2 regions of the Arthrobacter sp. NPDC056727 genome follow, and region 1 is predicted to be linked to the other one. Evidence: predicted binding sites of a transcription regulator. Region 1 holds the regulator's gene; the other holds the start of a gene.
The links. The regulator Rex, encoded in region 1, represses fermentation and respiration genes when NADH is low (regulators of the CRP and FNR family bind a similar motif). The targets are predictions, from matches to a motif close to CTTGTGAANNNNTTCACAAG.
Positions count from the first base shown of each region.

Region 1 (3,831 bases):
GTTTCCGCTCCGGCCAGGACGGGAACTGGCTGGGCTTCCTGGTCAGCCTGGTGGCTACCGTGCTGATGTGGGTGCCCAACTCGCAGAGCTGGTTCGCTGCCGCGCGCGGCCGGTCCTGACCGACACCGGCAACAGCTCTGAATTTCTGGCCGGACAGTCCCCTGCCGGGCCGTGTTTCCGCAGGTTGGCACCGGTTTGGAATACCTCTCGGGAATGATCCACCGCGCACCCGCTGAGGGGTACGGTGGGAAGTGAACCATGCTGGGGAGGGCAGGCGTCTGAACCGGTAGCCGATTCAGACGTCACTACGCAAAGGACCGCTCATGAGCAATCCTCCAGTCCCGCACTCCAATGACCCCGGCTCCAACGAGCCGGACAACGGTTCCCAGCCGGCCAACGGGCAGCCCCGCTACGGTCAGGACGCGCCCCAGTACGGGCAGAACACCCCGCAATACGGACAGGGCAGCCAGGGCACCCCCCAGTACGGACAGAACGCACCCCAGTACGGCCAGAACCCGCCGAAGTACGGACAGGCCGGACAGGGCGGGGCACCGCAGTACGGACAGTCCCCGTACGGTCAGAACGCGCCCCAGTATGGACAGGCACAGTACGGGCAGCCGCAGAACGGCCAGTCCCCGTACGGGCAGCCGCCCTACGGCCAGAGCCCCTATGGCCAGTCCCCCTACGGGCAGTACCCGTCGGAACAGACCCAGGCAGCAAGCCAAGGCGTGCGCCCACCACAGGTGGACTTGGCATTCTGGCTCATAATAGCCGCAGGTGTACTTTCGGGCCTGAGTGCTCTTGTCTTAGCCTTCACTGGCCGGGACACCTTCATGGCAATGATGGAAGAAGAAGCGGCACGGCAGGGCCAAGCACTTCCACCCGGATCCACGGAGATGCTGCAAAGCACGGTAGTTGCAGGCAGCATTATCGGAGCCATCGTTACTCTCGGCCTGTATGCCCTGGTGGCGTTTCCAGTTCGAAAGGGCAAGAACTGGGCGAGGATTCTCGGCACGGTCTTCGCAGCCATCTCCCTGTTCGGACTCTTCGGCGGCTCGTTTGCACTCGGGCCGGTCTACGGCATCATCCAAATCCTGGTGATTCTCCTGGGCGCAGCAGGCATCGTTCTGCTCTACCTTCCTGCCAACTCGCCGTACTTCCAGAAGCCGCAGCCGTTCGCGAACCCGTACTCACAGCCGGGCCCCTACGGCCGCTAACCAAGGTCCCCGCGACATCCCCGCCAACGGGCGCGGATTCCCGGAACGCCGGAGCTACTCCGGCTGACCGGGGGTCTGCGCCCGTTGCGCGTGGTACGCCAGGATCTGCAGCTCGGTGGCCATGTCCACCTTCCGCAGCGTCACGCCGTCGGGCACCTGAAGCATCACGGGCGCAAAGCTGAGAATGCTGCGGACCCCTGCATTCACCACCCTGTCGCACACGCTTTGGGCCACCGTGGCCGGCAGCGCCAGCACCACCATGTTGGTGCCGGTCCGCTCCAGGACTGTCTCCAGGTCCGCAACGTCGCTGACCCGCAGCCAGCCCACCTCGTTGCCCACCACCATCTGGTCGGCGTCGAAAATGGCAACCACATCAAAACCCCGCGATTCGAAGCCGCCGTAGCGTGCCAGCGCCTTGCCCAGGTTACCGGCGCCCACAATCGCGACTTTCCAGTCATGCGTCAGGCCCAGCGCGGCGGCGATGTGGCGGCTCAGGTACTGCACCTCATAGCCCACGCCCCGGGTGCCGTAAGAGCCCACATGGGACAGATCCTTGCGGAGGGTTGATGAGCTGACGCCGGAAAGCTCAGCCAGGGACTCGGACGAAACCCGCTCGGTGCCTTCGGCCAGCAGGGAGTTCAGCGCGCGCAGGTAGATCGTCAGCCGGGCCACGGCCGCCGGCGGGATCTGCTTTCCGGCAGCCCCGGTGGGCCCGGGCAGGGCCTGGGGTGGTGAATCGAGCGAGGTCACTGTCTGCTCCGTTGCGTCGCGTTGTGAGTCCACTCTAGATCCCCATCAGTTATGTCAACAAAGCCAATGCCATTGTTCGAAATTGGCTACTCCGCCGCCATGGCGCGGCGCAGGACGCGCTCCAGGCGCGCTTCATCGATCTTCCAGAAATCACGCTGGATGCCGTCCACCAGCACCACCGGGATCTCCTCGGCATAGCGGTCGCGCAGTTCGTCGTCGGCCTCCAGCTGCCGCTCCGACCACGAAAGCCCCAGCCCGGCGGTCACCCTTCCGACGGCGTCGCGCGCCGCGGCGCACAGGTGGCAGTCAGCTTTGGTGAGGAGAACGACGTCGGGGTTTGCCATGCCTCAACCGTATCGCCGTTGACGGCGGGGAGCGACGCGGCGGCCGTCAGATGTGGCGCACGGCATTGACTAGACTCAGTGGCATGCCCGAGGAGAAGTACGTCGCTGTGGCCCACCGTCCGGTTGCGAGGCAGCAACACGGCGAGGCAGCCTTCTTCGACGTCGACAACACCCTCATGCGCGGGGCGAGCCTGTTCCACGTGGCACGGAAAATGCACCAGCGCGGAGCCTTCACCCTGGCGCAGGCGGCCGGCATGGCGTGGAAGCAGCTCAAGTTTGTCCTCCGCGGCGAGAACCTCAATGACGTCCACGCGGTGCGGGATTCGGCGCTCAGGCTCGCCGCCGGGATCACGGAGCAGGACATCAAGGCGCTGGGCGAAGAGGTCTACGACGAGATGATCGCCTCCCGGATCTGGCCCGGCGCCAAGGCCCTGGCCGAGCAGCACCTGCGCGTGGGCCGGAAGGTCTGGCTTGTCACGGCCACGCCGATCGAGGTGGCCACGGTGATTTCCACCCGGCTGGGGCTCACCGGCGCGCTCGGGACCGTGGGTGAAACCAAGGACGGCTTCTACACTGGCAGGCTCGTCGGGGACATCCTGCACGGCGCCGCCAAGGCGGTGGCGGTCCAGGGCATCGCGGACCAGCACGGCCTGGACCTGAAGCGCTGCTGGGCCTACAGCGACTCTTACAACGACATCCCGCTGCTGACGATGGTGGGCCACCCGGTGGCGATAAACCCGGACGGCCGGCTGCGCAGGCACGCCCGCGAACACAACTGGCCGGTCTACGACTTCCGCTCCGGCCGCCGCGCCGCCACACTGGGCCTGAAGGCCGCCACCGCAGGAGGAGCGGTCTACGGCCTCTGGCGCGGCTACACCCGCTTCCGCGGCCCGCGGGCCTGACACACTTCTTCCCCAGCGACGCGCATTTCCCCCCTCGACGCTGGAATTCCCACTGCGCCAGGTATTTGGCGCGTCGCCAAGCATTTTGCGCGTCGCAGGGCGGACCGAGTGTCGCAGAACGCAAAAATGCCCGCACCCTCGAAAGGGAACGGGCATTGAAGCGTAGAGCGGACTCTACTTCTTATTGCGGCGCTGGTGGCGGGTCTTACGAAGCAACTTGCGGTGCTTCTTCTTGGCCATACGCTTGCGACGCTTCTTAATAACTGAACCCACGAAAGTTCCTTACAAACTAGATGCAGTACCTGTCTGATGGAGAAGGTCCGTGGACTGAGCAACAGACTGAACAACTGACAGATTCTTACAATGACGTAAAACGTTCCTTAACAGGGTACCGCCTATCCGGAGCACCCCCTGACCAGCACAGCTCCCGTGGCGCGCAGCGGCCCCCAAGGCGGCTGCAGAACCACGGGATCGGTGCGGTCAGTCAGGTCCCGTTAGGCGGTGCCCGTGTGACCGTCAACGACAGCACCCTTGAGGTACTGTTCGACGGCGGTCTCCGGGACGCGGTAGGAGCGGCCGAACCTGACGGCGGGCATCTCCCCCGAATGGACAAGGCGG
Region 1 covers NZ_JBHTZA010000014.1:107,404-111,234, forward strand. Annotated here, with positions in the region: gene ACFRAH_RS15260 (hypothetical protein) at 1-119, shown strand, start outside; gene ACFRAH_RS15265 (hypothetical protein) at 324-1,217, shown strand; gene ACFRAH_RS15270 (redox-sensing transcriptional repressor Rex) at 1,272-1,967, opposite strand; gene ACFRAH_RS15275 (glutaredoxin family protein) at 2,054-2,311, opposite strand; gene ACFRAH_RS15280 (HAD family hydrolase) at 2,395-3,213, shown strand; gene ACFRAH_RS15285 (30S ribosomal protein bS22) at 3,388-3,486, opposite strand; gene ACFRAH_RS15290 (helix-turn-helix domain-containing protein) at 3,708-3,831, opposite strand, start outside.

Region 2 (3,831 bases), on a different contig from region 1:
GGGGACCGGAACCGGTGGAGTTGGGGGACGGGCGGTGCAGGCTGAGGACGCGGTCAGTCCGGCAGCGACACCTGCCAGCTGCAGCATGCGCCGCCGTGGAAAGGGCGGCCGCGGAAAAGACGACTGATCCATTTTCCGATCCTAAGCCCGGGGAACCGGCGTGCGCGGCGCGGGTACTTCGGGAAAGCCCGTAAACTGGACTGCGGATGGGTTGACCAGGCGGCCGCGCGCCACGCAAGTGGCTCGAGGAACGTCCGGGCTCCACAGGGCAGGGTGGTGGGTAACACCCACTCGGGGTAACCCGCAGGCCAGTGCCACAGAAAACAGACCGCCTGCATCGCGCCGATTTGAAAGCGGCACGAAGCAGGTAAGGGTGAAACGGCGGTGTAAGAGACCACCAGCTTTCCGGGTGACCGGAAAGGCTAGGTAAACCCCACCCGGAGCAAGGCCAGACAGGGCACGTTTGAGGGCTGCCCGCCCGAGTGCCCGGGTAGGCCGCTGGAGGGCGTCGGCAACGGCGCTCGTAGATGGATGGCCGCTACTCCCGCGCCGGCAACGGCTCGGGAGCACAGAACCCGGCGTACCGGTCAACCCATCCACTTGGCTGTGTGAGTGATTTCACGGGCGGACGGCCGTTTCAGGTGCCCGGGCCACCCTAGAATGGATGGTGAACGTAGAAGTTCTTCCGCCGGAGCTGCGTTCGCAGCCGGCGGTTTTTCTTTGCACGTCCAACGGCATCCGGGGTGGACCGAAACCCCGCCGGTGCCAGCTTGCCCTGGATAACTTCCAGTGGCCGCCATCCGGTTTACGAGGACGTAGCCGGTTGAACCAAGGAAGGTAGTTCTGTGAGCCAGACGTCAGATTCTTGTCTTGATACGTGGATGAGCCGAGAGGCGCTCGCCGAGGCCATGATCCCGGTTATCGGCCGGCTGTACCGTGAAAACAACGTGGTTACCTCCATCCACGGCCGCAGCCTGATCAACAAGTCCACCATGAACATCCTGAAGGCGCACCGCTTTGCGCGCCGGATGAGCAAGGATGAGCTGCTCCTTGAGGAGACGGCGCCGCTGCTGAACACGCTGGCACAGCTGGACCTTGGTGCCGCTGCCATCGACATTGCCCGCCTGAACCAGAAGTTCAAGTCCGACGGCGGCGACCTGACTCTGGAGGAATTCCTCCGCGCCGAGCTGGCTGAGATTGTGGGCAAGCGGGGCGCCGACGAGCGCACCAGCACCGACGTCGTGCTCTACGGCTTCGGCCGGATCGGCCGCCTGCTGGCGCGCCTGCTCATCGAAAAGGCCGGCGGCGGCCACGGCCTGCGCCTGCGCGCCATCGTGGTCCGGCGCGGCTCGGACAACGACCTGACCAAGCGCGCCAGCCTGCTGCGCCGCGACTCGGTGCACGGCTCCTTCGAGGGAACCATCCGGGTGGACACCGAGGCCAACACCATCACGGCCAACGGCGTCCGGATCCAGGTCATCTACTCGGACAACCCCGCCACCATCGACTACACCGCATACGGCATCAACAACGCCCTGGTGGTGGACAACACCGGCCGCTGGCGCGACGCCGAAGGCCTCGGCCAGCACCTGCTGAGCAAGGGCGTGGCCAAGGTCCTGCTGACCGCGCCGGGCAAGGGCGACCTGAAGAACATCGTGCACGGCATCAACCACCGCGACATCACTGATTCGGACAAGATCGTGACGGCCGCATCCTGCACCACCAACGCCATCACCCCGGTGCTGAAGGCGCTGAACGACAAGTACGGCGTCATCCACGGCCACGTGGAAACCGTCCACTCCTTCACGAACGACCAGAACCTGATCGACAACTTCCACAAGGGCGACCGCCGCGGACGCTCCGCCGCGCTGAACATGGTGATCACCGAGACCGGTGCCGCCAAGGCCGTGGCCAAGGCACTGCCGGAACTGCAGGGCAAGCTCAGCGGCAGCTCCATCCGCGTCCCCACCCCGGACGTGTCGCTGGCCGTGCTGAACCTGAACCTGGAACGCGGCACCACCAAGGACGAGGTCAACAACTACCTGCGCGAGATGTCCCTGCACTCGGACCTGCGCAAGCAGATCGACTACATCGACTCCCCGGAGGTCGTCTCCACCGACTTCGTGGGCTCCCGCCGTGCCGGCATCGTTGACGGCCTCGCCACCATCTCCAATGACAAGAACCTGGTTGTCTACGTCTGGTACGACAACGAGTTCGGCTACAGCTGCCAGGTGGTCCGCGTCATGGAGGAAATGGCCGGGGTCAACCCGCCGACCTTCCCGGCCAAGGACTCCGACAAGGATGCCGCCCCGGTCCTGGCCGTGGCTGCCTCTGTCTAACGGAACTTTTCGTCAGCCCCGCCCGCACAGCTGTGCCGGCGGGGCTGACCCATTCCCGGGAACTTCCCGGGCAATTCTCTGGAATCGGCCGGAAATCGGGGACAGACTTGTGTCATGGAACAGAACCCGACACTCCAGCATGAGACAACCCTGGAACACGCCCTCGATGTTGCAAAAGCCAACCAGAAAGAAGCCCAGCGGCTACTGGACGAGGCGCGCACTTCACATGCGGCAGGGGAAATCGGCGACGAAAGGGTGGCCCAGCTGGAGCGCCTCCTTGACCTCGCCAACACCGATCTTCATCGGGTCATGCGGGAGCAGTAGGCAACCCGCCCTCCACAGGGCACCTGTCCCCAACACTGTGGATACCCGCACAGCCACGGGTGGTTTGGCCTAGGCTCCTGGTTGTGGATCCACAACCTGCCCGAACCTGCCGGCGTCCCGGGACGCCGCCGTGAGCGTCAGCTGGGCCGCTTACCGGCGCTCACGCCGCCATTCCCGGCAGGCGTGGGCGTTGCTCGCCGTCGCTGCCGCTGCGGTGATCGCCGCCGCGGCATGGTTTTTTACGGCCGGCCAGTTCATCGCCGTCGAACCTGCCGTGTCCGGACCCACCGAGGCGCCGGTGTTTGACGCCGCCTGGATGAAGCCCGTGACGCCCCCGCACGCGGTGCCCCGGGGTGGCGCGGCCGCTGCCCTGGAAGCGCTGGCCGTGAAGGGCAGGGCGTCCGGCAGCGACTATGACCGCTCGGCCTTCGGCCAGGCCTGGCAGGACGCAGACCACAACGGCTGCGACACACGCAACGACATCCTGCGCCGCGACCTTCGCGACGTTGCGTTCACCAAGGGATCCATGTGCAAAGTTGCCTCCGGCGCCATGCATGAGCCGTATGTGGGGCTGGCGGTCAGGTTCGTCCGCGGCGCAGGGTCCAGCAAGGACGTGCAGATCGACCACGTCGTGGCACTGGGCGACGCCTGGCAGAAAGGTGCCCAGCAACTGACGCCGGCGCAGCGGCAGAACCTGGCCAACGACCCCCTCAACCTGATTGCCGCGGACGGGGACGCCAACCAGGAGAAGAGCGCGTCGGATGCTGCCACCTGGTTGCCCAAGAACAAGGCGCTCCGGTGCCACTATGTGGCGCGGCAGATTTCGGTGAAGGCAGCGTACGGACTCTGGGTCACCCAGCCGGAGAAGGACGCAATGGCCCGCGTGCTGGATTCGTGCCCGCAGCAGCAGACGGTGGTGCCGTGGTAGGGGAAAGCGCCGGGGTCAGTGGCCAAACGGGTCCGGGTCCACGCCGGGCATCCAGGTCAGCCCGGGGACGCCCCAGCCGCTCTTCTTGGCCTGCTTCATCGCCTTGCGGGAGTACCTGTCGATGAGGCGGTTGACGTACAGCTTGCCGTCCAGGTGGTCGTACTCGTGCTGGATAATGCGGGCGAACCAGCCGGTGGCCTCGAAGTCCACCGGATTTCCGTGCCCGTCAAATCCCTGGAC
Region 2 covers NZ_JBHTZA010000028.1:19,228-23,058, forward strand. Annotated here, with positions in the region: gene ACFRAH_RS20985 (alpha/beta hydrolase) at 1-132, opposite strand, end outside; RNA gene rnpB (RNase P RNA component class A) at 208-599, shown strand; gene ACFRAH_RS20995 (glyceraldehyde-3-phosphate dehydrogenase) at 846-2,339, shown strand; gene ACFRAH_RS21000 (hypothetical protein) at 2,454-2,663, shown strand; gene ACFRAH_RS21005 (HNH endonuclease family protein) at 2,794-3,591, shown strand; gene def (peptide deformylase) at 3,607-3,831, opposite strand, start outside.
Region 2: a site for Rex is predicted at 606-625, ahead of ACFRAH_RS20995 (glyceraldehyde-3-phosphate dehydrogenase). Genes of this name have one in related genera too.